Linked DNA regions of Dinghuibacter silviterrae. The protein of the gene in region 1 interacts with the protein of each later gene in a pairwise test. Links are inferred from orthologs where the notes say so. Each region holds a gene or a part of one and is shown on either strand. Other genes may lie near its edges.

Region 1 (12,312 bases):
CGGCTATGCCGCCCGACCGCACGGTCCACGGCACCGAGCAGATCACCTATACCAACAACAGCCCGGACACCCTGCACGCCCTGGTCTGGAGACTCGTCCTGAACATCCATAAACCGGGTGTGGCCCGCTACGGGGACGCCGGAAAGGACTACCTGACGGACGGTCTTCACATCGACCGGTACGTAGAGAACGGGGTGGAACGCACCTGGCAGGAACCCACCGCCCACGCCACCTGGCAGGGCATGCCGCTGGCCGCGCCTTTGCTGCCCCACGCCAGCGTACAGCTGTCGGTGGACTGGCATTATGAAATATCCCTGGAAAGCGGACGGGAGGGCATGCTCGATTCCACGACCTATTACCTGGCCTATTTTTATCCCCGCGTATCCGTGTTTGACGACTATAACGGCTGGGACCGGTTGAACTTTATCGACGGCCAGGAATTCTACAACGACTTCAACGACTATAGTCTCCAGGTGAAGGTGCCCGCGAATTATATCGTTTGGGCCACGGGGACGCTCCAGAATCCCGGTGACGTACTCCAGCCCACCTATGCCCAGCGGCTGGCGCAATCCATGACGTCGGATGACGTCAGCCACATCGCGACCCTGGACGAGGTCGTGGGTGGAAAAGTTACCACACAGAACCCGGTCAATACGTGGAAGTGGACCGCCGACCATATCACCGATATGACCGTGGCCCTCAGCAATCACTATGTCTGGGACGGTACCAGCGTCAAGGTCGACCCCAGCCGTCGGACAAGCGTTCAGGCAGCATTCAACGACAAGGCCGCCGACTTTCATCATGCCGCAGCATTCGGAAGCCACGCCATTGGCTGGTTCTCTCATCACTGGCCGGGCGTCGCGTTCCCTTTTCCCAAGATGACGCTGGTCCAGGGCTTCGCGGACATGGAATACCCTATGATGGTGAATGACGGATCCTCTGATAACCTCGGTTTCGCCCAACTCGTGGCCGACCACGAGATCGCCCACAGCTATTTCCCCTTTTACATGGGCATCAACGAAAGCCGCTATGCCTTTATGGACGAAGGCTGGGCGACCACCCTGGAGCTTCTGATCGGACGCACCGAAACCACGCTGGACTCAGCCGAGACCTTTTACAAAAACTTCCGCGTGCGGGGCTGGATCGGGGATCCTTCCCAGAATGAAGACCTGCCCATCGTCACGCCCTCCAACAACCTCAGCGGCGTGGCCTATGGCAACAACTCCTACGGCAAGCCTTCCTTAGGCTACCTCGCGATAAAAGACTACTTGGGCGACGACCTTTTCCGCAAGTGTCTACACGGTTATATGGACCGCTGGAACGGCAAACACCCCATCCCCTGGGACTTCTTCTTTTCCTTCAACGACGTCTCCGGGGAGAACCTGAACTGGTTCTGGAACAACTGGTATTTTTCTAATGGATATATCGACCTCGCCCTCCGGCGCGTGCAGGCTGGCGCTTCCGGCTCGGTGCTCACGATCGAAAACGTAGGCGGCTACGACGCCCCCTTCGATGTCATCGTGCACTATTCGGATGGCTCCACACAGACCTGGCACAAGACCCCCGCCGTTTGGAAAACCGGCGAGAAGACGATACACGTCACAGTGCCCACCACCAAAAAGGTGCAATCGGTGACCCTCGACGGCGGCATCTGGATGGATGCGACGCCCGCGGATAATACCTGGAAGGCCTAGTACGCCGCAGGGCCCATCGTGGATGCGGTGGGCCCTGTGCGCTTAGGAGCGGTTACGGTCCGGAGGATCGACGCCGAGTAGGTGCTTGACAAAGAAGTCGCGTTTCTTTTTACGGCCGTACGGTCCTCCGTCGCTGTGGCCCATCCCGGGCACGACCAGGAGGTCGAAATATTTGTCGTGTTTGATCAGTTGATCGACGACGCGATAGGTCGACTCCGGGGGAACGTTTTCGTCGGCCTCGCCCACGATCAGGAGCAGGTTGCCCTGGAGGCGCCAGGCGTTGGTGACGTTGGATTGCTCCGCGTACCAGTCTCCGACAGGGTAACCCATCCACTGTTCATTCCACCATTGTTTGTCGACGCGATTGTCGTGACAACCGCAGGCGGCGACGGCGGCTTTATAAAAGTCCGGGTGAAATAGAAGGGCGCCCAGCGCGTTCTGTCCGCCTGCGGAGGTGCCGTACACGCCCACCCTGGACGTGTCGACGAAGGGATATTTTGCGGCCAGGGCCTTGATCCACGCGATCCGATCCGGGAAACCCGCGTCCTCCAGGTTGCGCCAGCAGACGTCGTGAAAGGCCTTCGAGCGGTTGGCGGTCCCCATCCCGTCCATTTGTACCACGATAAAACCCAGTTGCGCCAGGCTTATCATCTCGCTGTACGGCATAAAGGACTTCGGCACGAATGCATCCTGGGGGCCCGCATAGATATTCTCGATCACGGGGTATTTCCTCTGTGGATCCAGGTCTGCCGGGAAACAAGCAATGCCGTAAATATCGGTTTGTCCGTCCCTGGCCTTGGCGACAAAGGGCACGGGCAGTTTGATGCCTGTGGCCAAGTATGCCTGGATGTCGGCCGCGCCTACATCAGCGATCTTCGATCCGTCTGCGGTCCGGTGAAGCTCGAAAACGGGCGGCTGGTCGACGGTGGAATACGTATCGATGTATACGCTCCGGTCCGGCGAGTACGACAATTGGTGATTGGCTTTTGCCGGTGTCAGGCTGACCAGGTGACGTCCGTCAAAACCGATGCGGTAGTAGTGGATGTTGTAAGGGTCTTCTCCCTCGTTCATCCCGCTGGCACGGAACCAAACCTCGCGTTTCTTCTCGTCTATGCTGTCTACGTCCCTGACCACCCAGTTCCCGGGGGTGATGACGTTTTTGATCATCCCCTTGAGGCCGTCCACTAAGTATAGGTGGTACCAACCGTCTTTTTCGGATGACCAGATGATCTCGCCCGTGGAAGGGATGTAATGTGTATAGATCCGGTTCTCGTATATAAATGTCTTGGTTTGTTCGTCGATCAGGGCCCGGCTTTGCCCGGTGCGTGCGTCGGCTTCCAGGATGCGGAAGCGTTGGTGGCCCCGTTCCACTTTTTCAAAAGTGAACAGCGCATTGGACCGCTGCTGCCAGTGGAGCCTGGGCGGCCCGAAAAAGTCGATGAGCCCGTTCTCCACGTCCGCGGCCGAGCCTTCCTGTACGCCGAATACCCTCATCCGGTAGGTTGTCATCGAATCCCCGGGTTGCAGGTATTCCCTGCTTTTGACGACACCCCGGGTCGTTCCGGGTAGAGAGGTCAGGATATAAGAGACCTTTTTGGTTTCCGCGGGATGAATGTGGTAAGCCACGAGGAAGCGGCTGTCCGGCGACCAGGACCAGGCGCCGTAGGGCTCGGCGTCCGTACCGTCCTGGGTCAGAACCCGCGCGGCCCAGGTCGTGTTGGCGCCGGGCGGCGCGGGCGCGGGCGCGGGCGGCGCAGGCGTTGGCGCGGTCGGCATCAGGCCCAGGTTCCCATCATGGACCACGACTTTCCATTTCCCATCCGGCGAGACGGTATCCACCTCCGGATCTTCCCAGCGGGACGGCGTTTGATGAAAGTTGGTATTGTCGACAAAATTGCCTTTTGGCTCGGCGGCCCCCACCTGACGCGTACCGGTATTTACCTCCACATTCACGTAGGACGCAATGCTGTCTTTCCCGTAATCCTTATACCAAAAGGAACGGCTGTCGGGCGCCCAGTGGGGATGTATATTTAGATGCAAGACGGTACCCCGGACGGCGGAGTCGATATGGGCGGCCCGGCGATAGGCCGCAGCGATGTCGTCAGGACTGGGTCGATAGGGCGTCTGGGCCCGGAGGATCAGCGGCATGCCAAAGACGCACAACAAGACAAATTGTTTCATGACCATAATGTTAGGCTGAAACCACCGGGTGCCCTACACCGATTTTAGCTTTTCGTTGCCCGATCTTACCTTAGCGCCAAATTCCAGGACTATGTTTGCAACCGAAGTATATGCCGAAAGAAGAAACCGTTTGCGTGCCCAGGTGGGCAAAGGACTCATCCTGTTACCCGGCAATGTGGACAGCAGCATGGGCTACAAAGCCAATGTGTATCCATTTCGCCAGGACAGCACCTTTCTGTATTTCCTTGGATTGGACAGACCGGGTTTGGTGGGGATCCTTGACGTGGACAAAGGGGAAGAAACCCTTTTTGGAGATGACATAGACATCGAGGACCTGGTCTGGACCGGCCCGGTGGAAGCCCTGGCCAGCCAGGCATCGCGCGTCGGGATCAAGCGCGTGAAACCCCTCCGGGATTTGAGGGCTGCCCTGGATGACGCCCGCCGCCTCGGACAACCCATCCATTTCCTGCCCCCTTACAGGCCCGAACATACCCTTCAGCTACACCACTGGCTGGACATTCCCCTGGAAACCGTCGACGCCACCGCCTCCCTGCCCCTGATCCGGGCCGTGGTGGCGCTGCGGTCCATCAAAAGCCCGGAGGAAGTCCTGGAGATCGAAAAAGGCGTCAACACCACCAACGCCATGCAACTGGCGGCCATACAACACGCCCGGGAAGGCATGACCGAAGCCCGGCTGGCCGGCATCCTCCAGGGGATTGCGATCGGGGACGGCGGTAACCTTGCTTTTCCTACCATCCTTACGGTCGATGGGCAAATCCTGCACAACCACTATGGCCAGCACCTTTTGAAAAAAGGCAAGATGGTCCTTTGCGATTGCGGGGCGGAAACCGCGATGCACTACGGTGGCGACCTCACGCGGACCTTCCCCGTGGACAAACAGTTCACCACCCGTCAGCGCGAAGTCTACCAGATCGTCCTGGACGCCCACCTGGCAGCCGTTGCCGCCTTGAAACCCGGTGTCCCCTACCGGGACATTTACTTCCTCGCCTGCGCCACCCTTGTCCGCGGTTTGCAATCCCTTGGGCTGATGCAAGGTGACGTGGCCGAAGCCGTACGCGAAGGGGCCCATGCCCTTTTCTTCCAGTGTGGCCTCGGTCACATGCTGGGTTTGGATACCCACGACATGGAAAACCTGGGCGAGGCCTACGTCGGCTACACCGACACGCTCACCAAAAGCACCCAGTTCGGTCTTAAATCGCTCCGCCTGGGACGCGCGCTGGATGAGGGCTTTGTCGTTACCGTCGAGCCCGGGCTGTATTTCATCCCCGAACTCATCGACACCTGGGCTGCAGACCGCAAGCTGGAACGGTTTATCCGCTACGACAAAGTCGAGGCCTTTAAAGACTTTGGCGGCATCCGCATCGAAGAGGATTTCCTGATCACCTCGTCGGGGTCCCGTCTCCTCGGAGACGCGTTGCCGAAGACAATCGCGGAGATCGAGGCGCTGCGGAGTTAATATCGTACCTTCAGGTTGTGATTGTCGACAAATTTCATCGTGTACACGACTACCTGAGGATCTCGCTCACGGATAATTGCAATCTTCGTTGTTTCTATTGCATGCCGGAAGAGGAATATGCCTTTACACCACCCTCCCGGCTGATGCAGCCGGATGAGATCCTGGGTCTGGCTCGCGTTTTCACCGATATGGGTGTCCGCAAGATCCGGTTAACCGGTGGAGAACCCCTGGTTCGTAAGGACGCCGCGGAAATCATCGAAGCCCTGGCCACCCTCCCGGTACAGCTCACGATGACGACCAACGGTACACGCCTGCATCATTTTACCGACGTACTCGACCGGGCCGGTGTCCGGGCACTCAACGTCAGCCTTGATACCCTCCGTGAAGACCGTTTCCGGCTCATCACGCGCCGGGACCAATTCTCCACGGTGATGGGCAACATACGGCTGCTCCTCGACCGCGGCATCCAGGTTAAGGTCAACGCGGTGATCATGAAGGACCTCAACGACGCAGAGCTTAACGACTTCGTCGCCTGGACACGGGACACACCCGTACACGTCCGGTTTATAGAGTTCATGCCCTTTAGCGGCAACCACTGGAGCAGCAACCAGGTCGTCCCCTGGACCGATATGCTGGACGCCATCCAGACCCGGTATCCCGTAGAACGGCTCCAGGACGAACCACACGACACGTCCAAACGCTACAAGGTCCCCGGCAACGCGGGTACTTTTGCCTTTATTTCGACAATGAGCGCGCCTTTTTGCGAGACCTGCAACCGGATCCGTCTTACCGCGGACGGCAAGATGAAAAACTGTCTGTTCTCCGAAGAAGAAATGGACCTGCTGAGCGCCTGGAGAAACGGCGGGGACGTCCGCGCCCTCATCCAGGCCTCCATCCTCCAAAAAGCAGAACGCCTGGGCGGGCAGATGCCCGACTCCTTTCGCCAGCTCGAAGCGGATACCTTGCACAACCGGAGTATGATTACCATCGGAGGGTAACCTTATGATCAGCGTAGACGAAGCCATCGAACTTATTGCTCAAAACGTTTATCGCCTTCCCGCAACAGCGTTGCCTTTGACCGCCGCCGCCGGAAAAGTGCTGGCGTCTGACATTCATGCCACCGCTGATATGCCGGCCTGGCCGCAGGCGGCCATGGATGGGTACGCGTTTGCGTGGGGCGAGCCGGTCCACGACGTGGTGGGCACGACGGGCGTGGCACCGCAAGACGCGGTGGGCGCGGCACGCCGCGACACGGCGGGCGCCGCCAGCGGCGCCGCGCGCGACCTCCTCCTCTCCGGCGAAGTCCCCGCGGGCACCGTGCCCGCCTTCCCCCTCCTCCCCGGTCAGGCCGCGCGCATCTTTACCGGCGCCATGTTGCCCACCGGCGCGGACACCATTGTGATCCAGGAAAAGGTCACCCTCACCGGGAACCGCGTCCGCTTTGACGACCCGGCCCTGCGACCCGGCGCCAACGTCCGCCCGCGCGGTTCCGAGATCCCTGCCGGCGCCCTGGCCCTGTCCATGGGCACCCTGCTCAGCCCGGCTTCGGTGGGTTTTTTGGCCAGCCTTGGTCTCGACCACCTCCCCGTGACACCCCATCCCAGGATCGGTCTCGTCACGACCGGTAACGAATTACAAACCCCCGGGAGGCCCCTGGGCCCCGGCCAGGTATATGAGTCGAACAGCTTTGCACTGCGCGCGGCGCTGGAACAATGCGGTCTCCGGTTGGATACCCACCGGCTCGCCCCGGACGATCCGGCGGAGCTACGCCAGATCATCCGCGAGACCCTGGATGCCTCGGATATGTTGCTCCTCACCGGCGGTGTCAGCGTCGGCGCTTACGACTTTGTCTCCGCAGCACTGGCAGCCTGCGGCGTCCGCCCCGTCTTCCATAAGGTGAGGCAGCGGCCGGGCAAGCCGCTGTACTTTGGGGAAGCGGAGGGCAAGCCCGTCTTTGGACTGCCGGGCAATCCGTCCAGCGTGCTCACCTGTTTTTATATCTACGTCCTACCGGCCATCGAGCGCATGAGCGGGCGCCCCCAAAGCCGTGTCACCCGTACGCGTCTGCCGCTGGAGGCGGGTTACAGGAAGGCGGCGGGGCTTACGCACTTTCTGAAGGGTGCGGTCGGCGCGACGGGAGTCACCCCCCTAGGTGCTCAGGAATCCTACCGGATGAGCACCTACGCCCTGGCAAACAGCCTCATCCGTCTCCCGGAGGAGGGCACCGCGTTTGACGCGGGGGACCTGGTGGATGTCTATCTCTTGCCGTACCTTTGAGCCATGACAGTACTCGTCTTTGGACAGATCGCGGAACTTTGCGGAAGCCCCACCCTCACGGCGGAGGCGCCGGATACGGATACCCTGGACACCGTCCTTAAAAGTCGCTACCCGGGCCTGGCAGGTCTGACCTACGTCATCGCGGTCGATCAAAAGACGGTCAGGGCCAATACCCCGCTCCATTCTTCATCGGTGGTGGCGCTTTTGCCGCCCTTTTCCGGAGGTTAATATGAGCCGTTATCAACGACAACTCCTGCTCCCCGGCTGGGGACCCGACACACAGGCGGCCGTTGGCCGTGCCCGCGTGGTCGTGATCGGCGCGGGTGGGTTGGGTTGTCCCGCCCTTCAATATTTGGCGGCGGCCGGGGTGGGCACCCTGGGTATCGTGGATGATGACCGGGTGGCGATGACGGACCTGCACCGGCAGATTCTCTACACGGAAGCGGACGTGGGTGCGCCAAAAGCCCTGACGGCTGCGGCGGCCCTTCACCGGCTCAATCCGGAGGTGCGCATCGATACCCATGCAGTGCGGCTGACCACCGCAAACGCGCTCGAAATGCTGCAGCGCTATGACCTTGTGCTGGATGCTTCCGACAATTTCGGGACACGGTACCTGGTCAACGACGCCTGCGCCTTACTCGGGCGGCCGCTGGTGTACGGGAGTGTGTCGCGCTTTGAGGGGCAGGTGGCCGTGTTTCACTGGAGCGGCCCGAAAAATGGGCCCGACGGGCAAAATGGGTCCGCCGCGCGAACACCCGGCGCGCAAATCACGCGTCCGGGCGGCGCCGACTACCGCGACCTCTTCCCCCACCCCCCTGCCCCCGGCGAAGTCCCCTCCTGCGAAGAAGCCGGCGTGCTGGGCGTCGTCGCGGGCATTATCGGCAACCTCCAAGCCCTGGAAGCAATAAAACTTATCACGGGTCTGGGGCGACCCCTCGACGGCCGGTTATTGACCTACCGGGCGCTGGACCAGGCGTTCTACGAAGTCGGCATCACAAAAACCGAAGAAAGAGGCCCCCAAACCCGCGAAGCATTTGAAACCTGGCCCTACCCCGACGGGTGCGGCGCGATAAAAAACGCGACAACGTATACCACCGTGGACAACGCCACCTTTGACGCGCTCCGCGCCAGCGCGGACGTCCTGGTCCTCGACGTGCGCGAATGGGGAGAACAACCGCCGGTCCATACTTTTCCTCACGAACAATACCCGCTTAGTCAATTGAGGAATTCCCCGGGCATATATACCGGTCGCACCATTGTCGTATTTTGCCAGTCCGGTTTGCGCAGCCGCGAGGCCGCGACCCTTTTGGCCAAAGAGAATACCGTCTTCCAGTTGGAGGGCGGCATCCTCGGCTGGATGAACCACCAAAACACGACAAGATGAAGAACATCTTTACCAACGGACCCATTGCCCCCTCCTTTGTTGCGGACAGCATCGCCAAACACAGCAGCCAGACCGTCATCGGGGCGCACAGCATTTTCCTGGGACAGGTCCGGGCCGACGACGGTGTGGTCGCCATAGAGTATACGGCGTATGAGGCCATGGCCCTGGAAAAAATGCACGAGATCCGGGAAGGCATTTTCGCGCGTTATCCGCTGACGTGTATGCACGTTCACCATAGCCTGGGAGAGGTAAAGACGGGGGAGATTTCGCTTTTTGTGTTTACGTCCTCTCCCCACCGGAGGGCGGCCATCGACGCGTGCAACGAAGTGGTGGAAGCCATCAAACACGAGCTCCCTATCTGGGGGAAGGAAAGATTCGATAACGACGGCAGCCGCTGGAAAGAAAACCAATCGCAATGAACGACATCACCCAAAAAGTCAGCTCCCTGCGCAAGGCCATTGCGTTGGCCACGCTTACCGTATCCAGTCCGGACACCATTGCGGCCGTCGAGGAGCGGCGCGTGCCGAAGGGGGACGTATTTGAGTTTTCCAGGGCCGCGGGGTTGCTGGCGATCAAACGCACCAGCGACGTCATCCCCGACTGTCATCCCCTGCCCGTGGAATACGCCGCCATCACCCACCGGATCGAGGGCTTACACATCCACGTCCGGGTAGAAGTCCATACCGTATACCGGACCGGTGTCGAGGTAGAGGCCATGCATGGGGCGGCCATCACCGCCCTGACCATGTACGACATGCTCAAACCGCTTGACAAGGGGATTGGCATTTCGGACATCCGCCTGGAATCCAAAAAGGGCGGCAAGTCCGACTTTGGGGACCGGCCGTCGGCCGGCCTGCGCTGCGCGGTGGTGGTTTGCTCCGATAGCGTCGCAAAAGGGACAAAAACCGACAGTGCCGGTAAGGCCATCATCAAGGCCCTCCAGGCCCAGGGGCTAAGTGTCGGGCATTATGCCATCCTCCCCGACGAGGCGGCAGACATACGGGCAAAGGCGAAAACGCTAAAAGAGGACGGTTACGACCTCGTTCTTTTCACCGGCGGAACCGGCCTTTCCCCCAGGGATGTAACACCCGAGGCTATTGCGCCCCTGCTGGACCGCCCTGTGCCGGGTATCATGGAAGCGGCCCGTGTTTTTGGCCAGGAAAGGACCCCTTACGCCATGCTGTCCAGGGGCGTAGCGGGTTTTATCGGGAAGACCCTGGTGCTGACCCTGCCCGGTTCGACCAAGGGGGCAGAAGAAACGATGCACGCCCTTTTCCCTCAAATCCTGCATATTTTCCGTGTGGCGGAAGGCAGCAGACACGAAGGTTAGCCAATTCTTTACCAATATTAACTCACCGGAACTGGTTATCAAATATTTTTGATAATATTGGTAAAATGAAAGTTGTTCAATTCACGATACCTGTCGCAGGGGAATACTCGGTGATTGTCCAGGAAGACGTCCTGCCGTGGTTTTACGAGCATTTACACCGCCACAACGAGACCCAGATCACCTGGATCATAAAAGGTGAAGGAACGCTCATCGCGGGTAACTATATGCAGCCTTTCAAACCCGGGGATATTTATATCCTTGGCGCCAACCAACCCCACGTTTTTAAAAGCGACCCGAGCTATTTCGACAAAAGAAAGAAAAAAGAAATCCACGCCGTTACGATCTTTTTTAACCCCAAGGGGTTCTTTAAATCCCTCCTGGAGCTGCCCGAAATGAAAACCATCACCAAGTTCGTGGAAACGACCTATTACGGTCTCCAGGCCCATTACCTGCACCAGGACATCCTCAACGCCCAGATCGAGGAAGTCAGCAACAAAACCGGGGCCCAAAGGCTCTCCGCCTTTATCGAAACCCTCCAGCTCATGGCCAGCCTCAAAAAGTGGAAAACCCTGAGCACCGAACTCGCGGAACACTCCATTTCAGATTCCGAAGGGTTGAGGATGAACGATATTTACCAATACACCATGTCCAATTACACGGACAACATTACGCTGAAGCGGATTGCCGACGTCGCCCACCTGACGCCCCAGGCCTTTTGCCGGTACTTCAAAAAACACACCCTGAAGACCTACGTCAACTTCCTCAACGAGGTCCGGGTCAGCGAAGCCTGCAAAAAACTCATGGCCCGGGATTACGAAAGTGTCTCCTCCGTCGCCTACCAAACCGGGTTTAGCAACGCCGTCACCTTTAACCGGGTTTTTAAGAAGATTACCGGAAAATCCCCCCGCCAATACAGCAAGGAGTACAATCAGAACATAGAGACCTAATTATCAATAACTTATCCGACGAAAACGCTCAGAAAGGTATTTTTGTCGAATAATTTTTTATTTCTTGTGATGGTTTATATCATTTCAGAAGTGTTTTATTTATAGATTTGGAATGTTCTAAATTAAAAATTAAACACTTTGAAAAAGCCGAACTATTACTCCCTCCTCAAAACGGCCATGGAAAATGGCACCGTCGAATTCGTCCGTGACATCCCCCGCGTGGTGCCGATTACCCAACTTACGCATGACATGAGGATGAATTACAATACGTTATCAAAAAGATTGCTGGACCCGTCCCGGCTCACACTGGCAGATCTTCAACGATTGGCAACCCTGCTGGGGGTTGATTCCAGTGAGTTGCACCGGAAGGTGGTGAGGGAGCTTAAGGGGAAGAGATAGACCTTATCCAATCCGCCACCTCCACCATGGGCGCCACCCACACCTGGTCTTCGTGTGCCTTGAGAAAGCGCAGCAGTTCGAGGTGCTCCGCGCGCCCCTCGTTGATGGCATGTCCGCCCCCTACCCCATGGAAAAGAAAAACCAGCAGCGTATGCGTCTCCATCGCCTGGCGAACCAGGTCGATCATGTAGGAGGCCGGGCGATCCTCGATGGCAAAGGCGGGTATGTTGTCGAGGTCGACTTTGTCGGGAGTCCGGAGTATCCCGGTCACCCCCCGGGCGCCGGCGAAATCGCCCCGCAACCCGTCGTAAAAACGCACGCCGCCGATGGTCAGGTCCCCGCAAGGATAGGCAAAGGTCCGCCGGTCCTTCCCATCAATGGCCTTGAGCAGGGTGTTGTTGACCCGGATCTCGGCCACCGCACGGGTGACGGTGTACTTGCTGAGGTCGATGTCGGGGGTGATCCAGGAACGGCCGGGCAGGCTGCCGTCGCAGGGATGGAACAGGGCGTGGTTCCCCAGCTCGTGTCCGCGGGCCGCGGCGGCCCTCCACTCGGACATGCGCCTGGAAACAGCAGGCGCCGAACCGATGATATAGAATGTCCCTCTGAGCCCAAGGGAATCC
Region 2 (12,283 bases), 280 kb from region 1 along the record:
GTCACCGCCCAGGGGAAAATGCGGCACAAGACGACCTTTGAACAAGACACCAGTTTCGCGGTCAACCAGGACAGCGCGCTGATCAACAATGCAGGCACCCACAAAAACATCATCGGCGACAACAATACGTTCAACAGCACCCTGCTCTGGCAACACAAGACCCACAAAAAAGGGCGCACCCTTTCCTTCAGCGCCCAGGAAAATTATACCGAGATCAACAGCACCGGCAACCAATATTCGCTTGTGAACAGCTACGAAGGCGGCCCGCTGCAAAGCGTGGATACCACCGATCAGTACAAGACCAGCTATAGCCGGGACCTGACCCTTCTCACCAAGCTCACCTATACCGAACCCCTGTTCAACAACACCTACCTCAGCCTCGACTATGGGGTGAACCTGCTGAGCGCCACCTCCGACGTCAATGCCTACAACAAGAATGCGGGCGGTAAATATTCACTGCTGGACTCTGCGTACAGTAACTTTTACAACCTGAACATCCTGACCAACGCCGGCGGCGCCTTTTTCCGGAAGTCGACAAAGAAGTACAATTATGCGCTGGGGTCCGACGTGGGGTACACCAGCTATAAACAGGACAATATCTACCAGGACCTGGTGCGCAACCGGGACTTTATCAACTGGTACCCTAAAGCCAACTTCAGCTACCGGTCCGGCGGGTCCACCTACTTTGGCATCAACTACAACGGCAACACGACCCAACCCAGCCTCGACCAGCTCCAGCCGGTGGCCAACAACAACAACCCGTTGAACATCGTGGAAGGGAACCCCAACCTGAAACCTTCCTTTACCAACCGGGTCAACATGAACTACAACAAGTATAACGTCCTGGCCGACCGGGGTATGTTCTTCTGGGGCGGTTATACCTTCACCAGCAACGCCTTTAGCAACAAGGATTCCGTGGACAAGTCGGGCAAAACCTATTCCCAGACCGTCAACGTAAACAATTCCCAAAACGGGAACCTTGGCGGGGGCTATAATTTCAGGTGGAAAAAGCCCGATCTGCATTTTTTCTTCGGCCCGAATATCGGGTACAACAAATACACCAACTACGTCAACGGCCTCCTCAACAACACCCAAAGCGGCAACTACGGTCTTGCCCTCGGCACGAACAAGCGCAAGGAAAAGGTCTACGAATTTGACGTCCGCTTCAATGCCACCTACAACACCAGCAAGTCTTCGATCCAGTCCTCCAGCAACATCAACTATTGGACCTACGAGTTCAACGGCGACGCTTCCAAGGACCTCCCCTGGAAATTCCTATTGGCCACCGACTGGGACATGAACTTCTACCAGAAGACCACGGTCTTTACCAACAAAAACATCGCCCTGGTCAACGTCTCGCTGCAAAAAAGCTTTTTCAAGAACAACGACCTCGTGCTCAAGGCAACGGTCAACGACCTGTTTAACCAAAACACCGGGTTTACCCGCAGCGTCACCACCAACCTTGCCACCCAATCCGTGTACACCGCCATCCACCGGTACATGATGTTTAGCGTGACCTGGAACTTTGCCAAAAATGGAAAACCAAAAGACAACCCCTGGGGGGAATAAAAAACTTTTAATGATGCGCCACTTTCTGACCATAGCCTTGCTCGTTTTCTCCCTGCCCGTTTTTGCCCAGGACAGCAGCGGCACCGTCCGTTTTATCCAGGCCGGAACGATCGAATACGAGCGGAAGGAAAACCTCCGCAACGAGTTTACCGGGGATGGCGACTTCGCCGACGAAATCCGCAAGAACATGCCGGAGAACAAGATCACCTGGTTCAACCTTTATTTCTCCGGCAACCATTCGCTGTTCGAACCAGGCCGGGAAAACCCCGACAACGTCCGTATGTGGGATGCCCCGGGGTCTACCAACATCGTCTACGCCGACCGCGACACGCGCCGGCAGGTCAGCCAGAAACAAATGTGGGGCTCCACCCTCCTGCTTTCCGACTCCCTCCGCACCCTCCACTGGAGGATCACCGCGGACACCCGCGTCATCGCCGGTTTTGAATGCCACCGCGCCACCACCGTTATCATGGACAGCGTATTTGTTGTCGTATTCTACACCGACGAAATCCTCTCCCCTGCCGGGCCCGAGTCCTTCGGCGACCTCCCCGGCATGATCCTCGGCATGGTCATCCCCAAGCTCCACACCAGTTGGTACGCCACCAAGGTTGTCCTGGGCGAACCCAAACAGCCGATGCAGCCGCCAAAGAAGGGGCAAAAGATGGGCTACACGGAGATGCTGTCCACCCTTCGGGACTCTTTTAAGGATTGGGGGGATTGGGCGAAGCCGATGGTGATGCGGATTATGCTGTAAGCTTTTGCGCGCGCCGCCCGCGTCGGGACACACCCGCCGCCGGGTGCCCGCCTCACGGCGTGTTCCGGTTGATAAACGCCTCGGGCCGTGTCACCGGCAGGAAGTGCGTGCGGCCTCCGCGCAGCAATAACTGCAGGCTTTCCACGGGCTTTATCGCCCGCGCCCGGTATATCCCCGGGAAGGGTTCCGCAAAACCATCGGTTTGGTACACGAAAAAGTCTTCGTCCGGTATGTTCTTGTATGCTTTCAGCAGTTCGTCTAAGATTGCCTCGTCTATTGCTGTCATATCGCAAGCCAACAGCAGGAGGTCCGTGCCCGGGCAGGCGTGGTAAGCGCTTAGCAGCCCGCCCAGCGGGCCCGGCGCTTCGCCGTCATCCAGTACCAGGCGGTCGCCGAAAAGCTTCTCGTAAGTGTCCACCTGCGCGGAGCGGACGGAGATGAGCCAGGGGAGGCCCTGGCGTTCTATGAGCGCGACGGCGCGGCCGGCCCAGGTGAGCGGCGGCGCGGCGGCAGTGGGCGGCGTGTCCGCGGCGGTGGGCCTCGCGGGCGCCGCCGGCGGCGCGCCTGGCGCGGGGGCCGCGGCGCCGGGCGGCGCCCAGGGCAGCAATCCCTTATCGGCGCCCATGCGCCGGCTCTCCCCTCCGCAAAGGACGATGCCCGTCAGCTCAGTGCTCATCGACGTGCCCCAGGGACATGCCCGGGTGGACACGGTCCCGGACCATCCGTTTGAGTTCCTTGATCTCCGGGAAGTGCCCGTGCTCCTTGCGGTCGTACATTACCTGCCCGTCGATAAAGATCGTGTACTGTCCCCCGGTTTCGCTGGGCCGGAGCAAAACGCCATCCAGGTCGTCATTAAAGGTCGTCAACAGCTCCTGGGCCATGTAGGCGGCCCGGAGCAACCACCCGCAGCGCGGGCAGTAAACGATGGTAATGGTCGGTTTCATGGATACAAAGTACGCATTATCCAACAGGCATGGGCTTGGGGACCCGGACAAAATCCGTCGCGTCCGCTTCGCAAACGGGGCATGTCCCCTCCGGTTCGGTGATGGTCAGGCAGTGTTTGCACTGGTACACCATTTCGACCTCCACCGTGTCGACGCGACGCTCGCCGTAGACATGATGGGCAATATCTCCCTCCCCACTCCTGAGCTCATAATAGTATTTGCACAGCGAGACCAGGTAGGGCGTCAGGTGTTCCTTTTCGATTTCTTTCCGGAAGAGGACGTACTCCCTTTCGTGGGGGTTGAAGTCGCGGGCATAGAGGATGTCGTAGCGGTCCAGCGCCTTCCGCTGGTTGGCGCTGGTATTGGGTCTTTTGCGGACCAGGATGGAGGCAAAAGGAGCGCTCCCCTGCTGGACCTGTACGGCAAAACAAAGCCCCCAGGTCCGCACGTCTTCCTTATCGAACTGGCGGACCAGGAAATTTTTGAGGGTCAGCCCTTCCTCGGAAAGGTCCTCGGACTGCCAGCAAAGCTCGTTAAGGGCGTGCCGGACATTGATGAGGTAGCGCCCCAGCAGGATGTCCCAGCCCTTCCGGTCGCGGGGGGCGATGCCTTTTATGACGAGGGACTTCCAGGGGGTGACAAAAAACTGGGCGACCTTGGTACCTAAGGCAAGCTGACAGGCGTCCCGGAGGAACGAAAGCGGAAAGCGTTCGTCCCGGCGGTACACGCCCAGCCATAGCCCCTGGGCATACCGGTTGAAGCCTTCGTAATACGGCAGCGCGAATTCGGGCACCGCCAGGGGATCGGGCGCCGGTTGGGGGAGCCATTGCTCGGATTCCATGATGGTGGCGTAGCGCGCTTCCAGGTCGGCGCTGCCCGGCAATGCCTCTTCGAGCACCTTGCACAACCGCGCGATATTCCCCGAATACACGAGGGACGGCCACTCCCACACGCGCTCGGTGCCGGGGTAGCGCACCAGCAGGTGCCAGTAGTTGCCCACCGTGGACGCCACGAAATTGAGGTGGCCGGTATGGATGGGGACGAGGTTTTGGCCGGGGTCGCAGATATTGACCTTCACCCGGGGCGGAGCATCGAAGGCGTCAAGGATGTCCTTGTAGACGCTCTCGCGGGTCCAGCCGGCGCTGTGGAGGATGTTTTCCGACACATAGGAGCTCATGATGTTGGGGTACTCGTCGGCGTCGACCTCGAAAAAAGCGCCGGCTTCGGTGAGGCTGCGCGTCAAAGAATCCAGGCGTTCGGGCCGGACCTCCAGGAAGAGCTGTTGACGGCTCCCGAAACGGGCTTCGCCACCCGCCCCCGCGGCCTCCGCGATCGCCAGCAGAAGCCCCGCGGGCACCACGCCTCCGGGGAGGTTCACCTTGACGATATGTTGCCTGCGGATCATAACGGAACGGCCAGGCTTTCCAGGATGCGTTGTATTTCCGGTTTACAGGAACCGCAACCGGTGCCGGCCCCGGTGGCGATACCGATGTCCTTTACGGTGCAGGAGCCTTTTTCGGCCGCGGCCCGGATGTTTCCGGCGCCGACGCCCTGACAACTGCACACAAGCTTGCCAAGGACGGGTTCGGCTTTTTTGCCGCTCCTCAGGAGCTGGAGGCGTTTTTCGCTCAACTCCAGTTCGCCCGCGATCATCTCGCGGAACTCCTGTAGTTCCTGTTTGTCGCCGATCAGGATGGCGCCCACGAGGCGGTCCTGGTGGACGATACATTTTTTATAGTAGCGTTTGGCCTTGTCGATAAAGACAATTTCCTCGTACGCGGGATCGTCCGGACAGGTTGTCAACCCAAGGCTGCAAAGGTCGAAACCCTGGATCTTGAGGATGTTCATCGCGAGCGTCCCGTTATAGGCGGCGGCGACGTCCCCTTCGAGCCAGCGCGCCAGGATGCCGGCCTGTTCTTCTGCGGCGGCGGCGATGCCAAACATCATCCCCTTGCACTCGGCGATCTCCCCGATGGCGAAGATGGAGGGGTCGGCCGTCTGCATGCGTTCGTTGACGACGACGCCGCGCTGGCAGGGGAGCCCGCACTCGCGCGCCAGCTCGATGTTGGGGGTCGTGCCGATCCCGAACATAACGGCGTCACAGTCGAGATAGCGGCCGCTTTTGAGCCGGATGCCGGTGACCGCCTTGTCCCCGTAGAACAGCTGGACCTCGTCGTTGTAAAAGGTGTCGCACCCCATGTCGGTGATCTGCCCGTGGAGGAGCTGGCTGGCCAGCGGATCAAGCTGGCGCTCCATAAAACGGGCGGAGCGGTGGACGATGGTGACGTGCACCCCCATTTCCCTCAGGGACGCGGCCATTTCGAGACCGATCAGCCCGCCGCCCGCAATCACCGCCCTGGCCCCGGGGAAAAGCATACTCCGGAAGCGGTCCCCGTCTTCCCGGGTCCGCAGGGTAAATAAACCCTCCAGGGAGGGCACCTGTTTTGGCCAGGTGGCGCGGCTCCCGGTGGCTAAGAGGAGGATGTCATAAGGAGTCCTTTCACCACGGGAATCGACCACGTATTTGCCCGCCCGGTCGATGGCCGTGACCGCCACCCCCCGGTGGAGGGTAAAGTGTTGTTCGTCTCCCTCCCGGAGGTTTTGCATGCTTTCCCAGTCGTGCTCTCCACTTACATAGCCGGGAAGAAGGATGCGGTTATAAAAAGGATTGATCTCCTTGCTAAAGACCGTGATCTCGTCGTGGGGGTACCGCTCCCGGTGGGCGCGAATAAAGGCAAAGGCTCCGGTCCCCGCCCCCACGATCACGATCCGCTGGAAGGGTTTGACATACTTCTCCGCGGCGACCGCGCAATATTTGAAATCGGGCTCACCGCTCAGGGGATCGACCACGTTTTTGGTCACATTGTTGGCCCGGTTCAGGTCGCTTTGAAGGATCTTACCCCAGTGCATGGGTAGGAAAAGTACACCCCTCCGGATCGAGTCTGTTACGCGTGCCCTGACCACGACTTCGCCCCGGCGGGACGACACGCAGATCAGGTCGTCTTCCGCAACGCCCAGCCGCCGGGCGTCGTCGGGATGCATCTCGACAAAGGAGCGCGGAATATGCTGGTTCAGCTTGCGGACCTTACCCGTCTTGCTCATCGTATGCCACTGGTCGCGGATCCGGCCGGTGGTCAGAATAAAAGGATAGTCGCCGTCGGTGGTCTCGCCCCGCGCGTCGTCGGGGAGGTCGTGAAAGCGGGCGCGACCGCTCGGGGTGTAGAAGTGGCGGTCGGTGAAGAGCCGGGGAGTGCCCGCGGGGCCGAAGGCCGCGCCGCGGGGCGTCAGGGCGGCCGTCGAAGGGCCCCCCGGGCCTGCCGGCGACGCCGCCGAGGCGCCGGCGGCAGGCAGCGGCCACTGCACCGTGCCGCCGGATCCGAGCAACGCGTAGTTCACCCCGCTCACATCAATGTTCGTCCCTTTCGTCAACCCCGCGTGCTCATCATATATTTCCGAAGGACTTTTGTAAGAAAACCCCGGAAACCCCATCGCCGTCGCCAGCCGGCAGATGATTTCCCAATCGGCCAGGGCCTCGCCGGGCGCATCGGTAACCTTGTGCAAACGGCTGATGCGGCGTTCGCTGTTGGTCATGGTCCCCTCTTTTTCCGCCCAGGCGGCGGCGGGCAGCACCACATCCGCATAAGCCAGCGTCTCGGGTTTGCGGCTGACCTCCTGGACGACAACAAAGCGGGCTTTGGACAAACCACGTTCCGCGGCACGCACATCGGGCAGGCTGACGAGCGGGTTGGTGCCGATGATCCAGACGGCTTTCAACCGGCCGCTTTCCAAGGCGGCGAACATCTCGGGCGCCGTCAGACCGGGCGTTGCCGATATGGGTCCGCTCCCCCAATAGGTTTGCACCTCCAAGCGGTGGGCAGGGTTTTTCAAGTCGCGGTGTGCCGCCAACAAAGTCGCCAGCCCGCCGACCTCACGGCCGCCCATGGCGTTGGGTTGGCCGGTTAGGGAAAAGGGACCGGACCCCGGTTTGCCGATGTGCCCCGTGATCAGGTTGAGGCTGATCAGGCTGAGGTTTTTGTGGACCCCGGCCACGCTTTGGTTCAACCCCATCGTCCACATCGTGATAAAACCCTTGGAAGCCGCGATCGAGCGGGCGGTGCGCCGGATGTCTTCCACGGACACGCCGCAGATCGCGGCCGCCTCGGCTACGGTCCGTTGGAAAACGCGGGCCCGGTAGGTCTCGAATCCCTCGGTATGGTCGTGGATAAAATCGATGTCGATGTCGCCGTTTTCGATCAACACCCGGGCGATGGCGTTGTTGAGGGCGATGTCGGTCCCCGGCCGGAGCTGGAGGTGTATGTCCGCCGTGGTGGCCGTGTCCGTCCGCCGGGGATCGGCCACGATCAGGACCAGGTCGGGGTTGGCGGCTTTTGCGGCCTCCACCCTCCTCCAAAGGATGGGATGACACCAGGCGGGGTTGGCGCCATCCACATAAATACAATCCGCGGTGTCGACGTCCTCATAACAGCCTGGTACGGAATCCTCCCCCAGGGCCATTTTATAGGCCACGACGGCGCTGCTCATGCAAAGACGGGAGTTGGTATCGATGTTGTTGCTTCCGATAAACCCCTTCATCAGCTTGTTGAGCGTATAATATTCTTCCGTCAAACACTGCCCGGACGCGTAAATGGCTACGCTGTCCGGGCCGTATTTGTCGATAAACGTGCGAAACACTGCCGCAGTCCTTTCCAACGCCGCATCCCAGCTTACCCTCTGCATGGGGGACTGCTTGTTGTAGCGCATCTGCGGGTACAACAGACGGTCCGAACGGTCGTTGACCGTATGGTGCAGGTTCATTCCCTTGCTGCACAACTGTCCCCGGTTCACCGGGTGATCCGGATCCCCTTCCGCTGTGAGTGCGCCCTGCTTGTCCTTCCGCACGATGACCCCGCAGCCCACACCACAATAGCAGCACGTCGTTTTATATACGTCAGTTGTCATATAAATACTTCCTCCTCCGCGAATACCAGCGACGGAGAAGGGGTACGCTTCGCTTTTACGGCAAAGCGCGTCAACGCGACGATGGCACTCACCGCGAGGATGGTCAACCCGATCCACCGGAAGGCCTGCGCATACGTGAGCGAAGACGATTTAAACAAAAAGCCGAACAATACACCCCCGAGGTTACCCCCGGCACCGACGATCCCGCTGACCAGCCCGACGTTCTTGGTATTGACGAAGGGGACGATGCCAAAGGTGCCCCCGTTGGCCATTTTCAGGAAAAGGGCAAAAAACAGCATCAACCCGATGGCCATGGCCAGCGAACCTGCCATCGAGAACAGGATGAGACCGGTCCCTTCCAGGAGGAGCGCTCCGGCCAGGAAATATCCTTTGCCTTTCATTCCCCACCGTTTGCCCGCCTTGTCAGAAAAGATGCCGCCGAGTGCCCGGGCAAAAAGGTTCATAAACCCAAAGACACCCGCCCAAAAACCGGCCGCGGCCTGGGTGAGGTGAAAGGTATCCACGAAGTGCAGCGAGGCCACGTTGTCAAACGTGAGCTCCATGCCGAAACACATCGCATAGGCAAGCATCAGCACCCAGATGCGGGGATCCGCGAGGACCGTCCAATCGGTAGGCGGCTTCTGGAGGCGCTCAGAAAAATTGCCCTCAGGCGTATCGGTCGTATACTTATAATACAAGAATGCAATCCCGAGCATCATTACCCCCGGCAGGATCATGGCGTACCGCCACGCCGCGTGGGGCGTAAAACCCATGCCGACGATGGCGGAAAACACCAGCGGCATCACCATATTGGTGACCCCCCCGCCGAGGTTCCCCCATCCTCCGGTGACCGCATTGGCCGTGCCTTTGATGGCGGGCGCAAACATCATCGAGGTATGAAACTGGGTGATGACGAAAGACGCGCCGATGACGCCGATGCAAAGACGGAAAAGCAGGAACGATGTATAATCATGAGCGAGCCCTACAAGGAACACCGGTACCGATCCGGCAAGCAGAAGACGTACCGCCGTCTTGCGCGGCCCCCAGGTATCGCACAGCTTGCCGACAACCAGACGCGCCAGGACGGTCGCTGCCACCGAAGCGATGATGATGTTCCCGACCTGCGCCTTGGTCAGCCCCAGGTCGACGCGGATGGTCGGCATCAGGGGTGCCAGGCCGAACCATCCAAAAAAGCAGACAAAGAACATCAGCCAGGTGATGTGAAAGGTCCGCATCTGGACGCCCTTGAGGGAGAATATGTTTAAACGATCGAGCGGTTTGTTCATCTTCTTATTTTTTAAAGAGGTCCGGGGTGATGTTGACCTGGAGGTAGCTCCAGTAGGCATTCAGCCGGGCAGTCCCCGGGGTGATGGCCTTGGCATACGCCATGCTGGGCGTCGCCGCCATGGTACAAAGCCCCAACGTAATGTTGACCGAAGGTGCGAGGTTATAGGAGGTGATCCAGTCGAGCTCGCTCCCCAGGTATTTGTCCACAGACTTTCCTTTCGTATCCTTTTGGCTGCCGGCCAGGGAGAAATACCGATAGTCCAACCCCGTCGTCAGCCTCGTGGCCGTATATTTTATTTTAAAGTAGGCATCGCTCAACCCACCCGTAGGCGAGCCCGTGCCTGCATAGAAATAATCCATAGCGCCATGGACGCCGTGCGGCGATCCATACAGCGGGTCGAAACGGTGATTGTCCGTGGACGTCGAGTACGCGTTGTTCCCTGACAGCACGTCCCAACCCGCGGTAAAGGAGAAGGCCGTCGGTTTGTAGGTCAGCGACAACGTCGTCATATACGCTTGCATGGTCAAACCGTCCCGGTCTTTCCCGCCCTGGTAATACGCGCCCGCGATCAACTGCCAGGCGGACCCAAACGGGGCTGTGAGGTATAACCCGGTCGTATAACGGGCATTGACGCCTGCGTGGTTAAAATGTTTTCCGTAAACATAGCCCGTGTCTGTTCCTACGATATTGCGGACGGAGTCGTTGCTGTACTTCCCGAACTGGTCGGCCACCAAAAGGTAGCTCAACCGTGCTTCCCCGATGGGGTGGGCGACATACAGAAATTGCAGCGCCTTATAATCCTGGTACTGACCGTTGGTGGACGGAGAGGCCACCTCCGCCGGGCTACCCGTGGGAGAACTCAACCCCGCCGCATTGACCAGGGGGATAAACCCCGCGGGCGTCGTCGTCAGGTTTCCTTTGCTGTCCTTTACATACGGTAATACGTTGGCGGGTGTATAGTAGGTCCCGTTATAGTTCCAGGCATCCGAATTCTGGTTGAAGGCGCCGCCCAGGTCCACCTGCCAGGCACCTGGTTTCCAGCGAAGTACCGCAGCGTCATGGTGCCGGGCCTGTTGCAACCAGTCGAGGTTTCCCAGCAGCCGTCCGTCGTCATAGACCAGTTCCTGCCGGCCGATCCGGATACCTAAGTAATTGGTAAAAGATTTTTTAAAGGCGGAGTCCTTCCGGTTGGATAAGACCAGCTCGGCCCAGGCCTCGTAAACCTGAAATTTGGTGCCATCGGCATTGTCGATGCTGGAGGCGTCTTGTCCCCACACCCTGACGTCCTGGACGGAGGTGTGAAAACGGAGATGAGTAGATTGATAATCAAGCGATAACCGTGCCCTTTGGGAGATAAAGATGGAAGGCGTGGAGGTAAGCGGGAGAAGCGTGCCGGTACCGTCCCTGTATTCTGCCCGGTCCCTGAGCTGACCGCTGATCAAAAGCTGCGCCTGTGCGCGTGTAGTCAGAGCCCCGGAGAAGAACAAAATGACGTACCAACCCGTTTTTTCAAACAGTTTTCGATACATTTGAATGGTTTTAAGTTGTTCAAGCGATTTGAAACGTCACCCCGTCATGGACTGCGACTCCTGGCGGGGTTCTTTGTTTTGTGCGTTAGTTTTTGTCAGTCTTGGTGGGTTACTTCATATTAATTTATTTACACATTTAATGAAATTATAGCAAGCAACCGCTAAAAACGACCTATAAACCTATCGTATGTTATAAAAATACGAGAAACCATTCAATATTTTACCTATTTTTCCAATAAATATTTAAATGAAGAAAAATAAACATACGTGTGACCTGAGTAGCTGCTTTCTGTGCAAAAACTGTCTGCCGGAATGGAGTCCTGCCATCGCCGCCCATCGGAAAAACTTCGAATTCCGGAAAGGCGAAACGATTTTTCGCGAGGGGGATCCTGTGACCGGTATCTATTTTGTCAACAGCGGGGTGGTGAAAGTGCATAAGAAGTGGGACCAGGACAAGGAGCTGATCATTCGCTTTGCCGCCGCGGGAGATGTGTTTGGGCACCGCGGCCTTGGTAAGGATTCCGTATACCCTATCTCGGCCACCGCCCTGGCGCCCGTGGTCGTTTGTTATATCGACCTGGATTTCCTGAACGCCAGCCTGCGCACCAACTATCCGTTTATCTACCGGCTGCTCCAGTTTTTTGCCGAGGAGCTCCAGGAGTCGGAGAAACGGATGCGCAACCTGGCGCACATGCAGGTCAAGGGCCGCGTGGCCCAGGCCCTCCTGGCCTTGAGGGATAAATTCGGAACGACGCCCGACCGGGCCATCGGTTTTACCCTGAGCCGGCAGGACCTCGCGTCCTTTACCGGCACTACCTACGAAACTGTGTTTCGGATCATGAATGAACTTGTCAAAGACCGTATCGTCGCCGTCACCGGGAAGGACATCCGTATCCTGGACCCCGTCCGGCTGGGGCTGCTGACCAAAGAAGAACCTTATTCCTCCCCGTCTATTCCTATATAAATCTTATCGTCTTCTACCCTGACCGGATAGGTGCGGATGCTGTAGGGTTCCCCATCCAGGCATTCCCCGTTCACCAGGGAAAACGTCTTTTTGTGAAAGGGACAGGCCACCTTCGGTTCACAGTCGTGCCCCGAACTCCCGATCATCCCCCTGGACAACACCATTTGTTGTTTGTGAGGACACATGTTATCCGTGGCATACCATTCCCCCCGGCGCGTAAAATTGAAAATCGCAATCTGGGTATCTTCCAGTTTGACACAGGCGCCCCCATTTTGG

The links.
Region 2: the proteins of EDB95_RS11190 (region 1) and mobA interact in binary tests that used the Escherichia coli proteins (3 or more experiments, as listed by UniProt). The link is inferred for Dinghuibacter silviterrae from one-to-one orthologs.

The regions. Positions count from the first base shown.
Region 1 is NZ_SODV01000001.1:2,525,729-2,538,040, reverse strand. Bases 5,592-8,491 are described here. They hold EDB95_RS11190 (molybdopterin molybdotransferase MoeA), read left to right. Parts: upstream 5,592-6,354; coding sequence 6,355-7,629; downstream 7,630-8,491. Other genes in these bases: EDB95_RS11180 (HesA/MoeB/ThiF family protein), read left to right, coding at 7,859-8,491; EDB95_RS11185 (MoaD/ThiS family protein), read left to right, coding at 7,633-7,857; moaA (GTP 3',8-cyclase MoaA), read left to right, coding at 5,592-6,350. Outside these bases: EDB95_RS11210 (M1 family metallopeptidase), read left to right, coding at 1-1,694; EDB95_RS11205 (S9 family peptidase), read right to left, coding at 1,737-3,875; EDB95_RS11200 (aminopeptidase P family protein), read left to right, coding at 3,967-5,352; more of moaA, read left to right, coding at 5,370-5,591; more of EDB95_RS11180, read left to right, coding at 8,492-9,013; EDB95_RS11175 (molybdenum cofactor biosynthesis protein MoaE), read left to right, coding at 9,010-9,432; moaCB (bifunctional molybdenum cofactor biosynthesis protein MoaC/MoaB), read left to right, coding at 9,429-10,343; EDB95_RS11165 (AraC family transcriptional regulator), read left to right, coding at 10,409-11,290; EDB95_RS11160 (hypothetical protein), read left to right, coding at 11,429-11,689; EDB95_RS11155 (polysaccharide deacetylase family protein), read right to left, coding at 11,673-12,312. UniProt on the Escherichia coli protein: Catalyzes the insertion of molybdate into adenylated molybdopterin with the concomitant release of AMP.
Region 2 is NZ_SODV01000001.1:2,245,380-2,257,662, reverse strand. The notes cover bases 1,188-4,058. They hold mobA (molybdenum cofactor guanylyltransferase), read right to left. Parts: upstream 3,000-4,058; coding sequence 2,376-2,999; downstream 1,188-2,375. Other genes in these bases: EDB95_RS10060 (rubredoxin), read right to left, coding at 3,284-4,058; EDB95_RS10065 (SelT/SelW/SelH family protein), read right to left, coding at 2,989-3,267; EDB95_RS10075 (GLPGLI family protein), read left to right, coding at 1,580-2,323; EDB95_RS10080 (TonB-dependent receptor), read left to right, coding at 1,188-1,569. Also shown: more of EDB95_RS10080, read left to right, coding at 1-1,187; more of EDB95_RS10060, read right to left, coding at 4,059-4,672; EDB95_RS10055 (nitrate reductase), read right to left, coding at 4,669-8,226; EDB95_RS10050 (MFS transporter), read right to left, coding at 8,223-9,512; EDB95_RS10045 (alginate export family protein), read right to left, coding at 9,517-11,043; EDB95_RS10040 (Crp/Fnr family transcriptional regulator), read left to right, coding at 11,291-12,007; nitrite reductase small subunit NirD, read right to left, coding at 11,980-12,283. UniProt on the Escherichia coli protein: Transfers a GMP moiety from GTP to Mo-molybdopterin (Mo-MPT) cofactor (Moco or molybdenum cofactor) to form Mo-molybdopterin guanine dinucleotide (Mo-MGD) cofactor.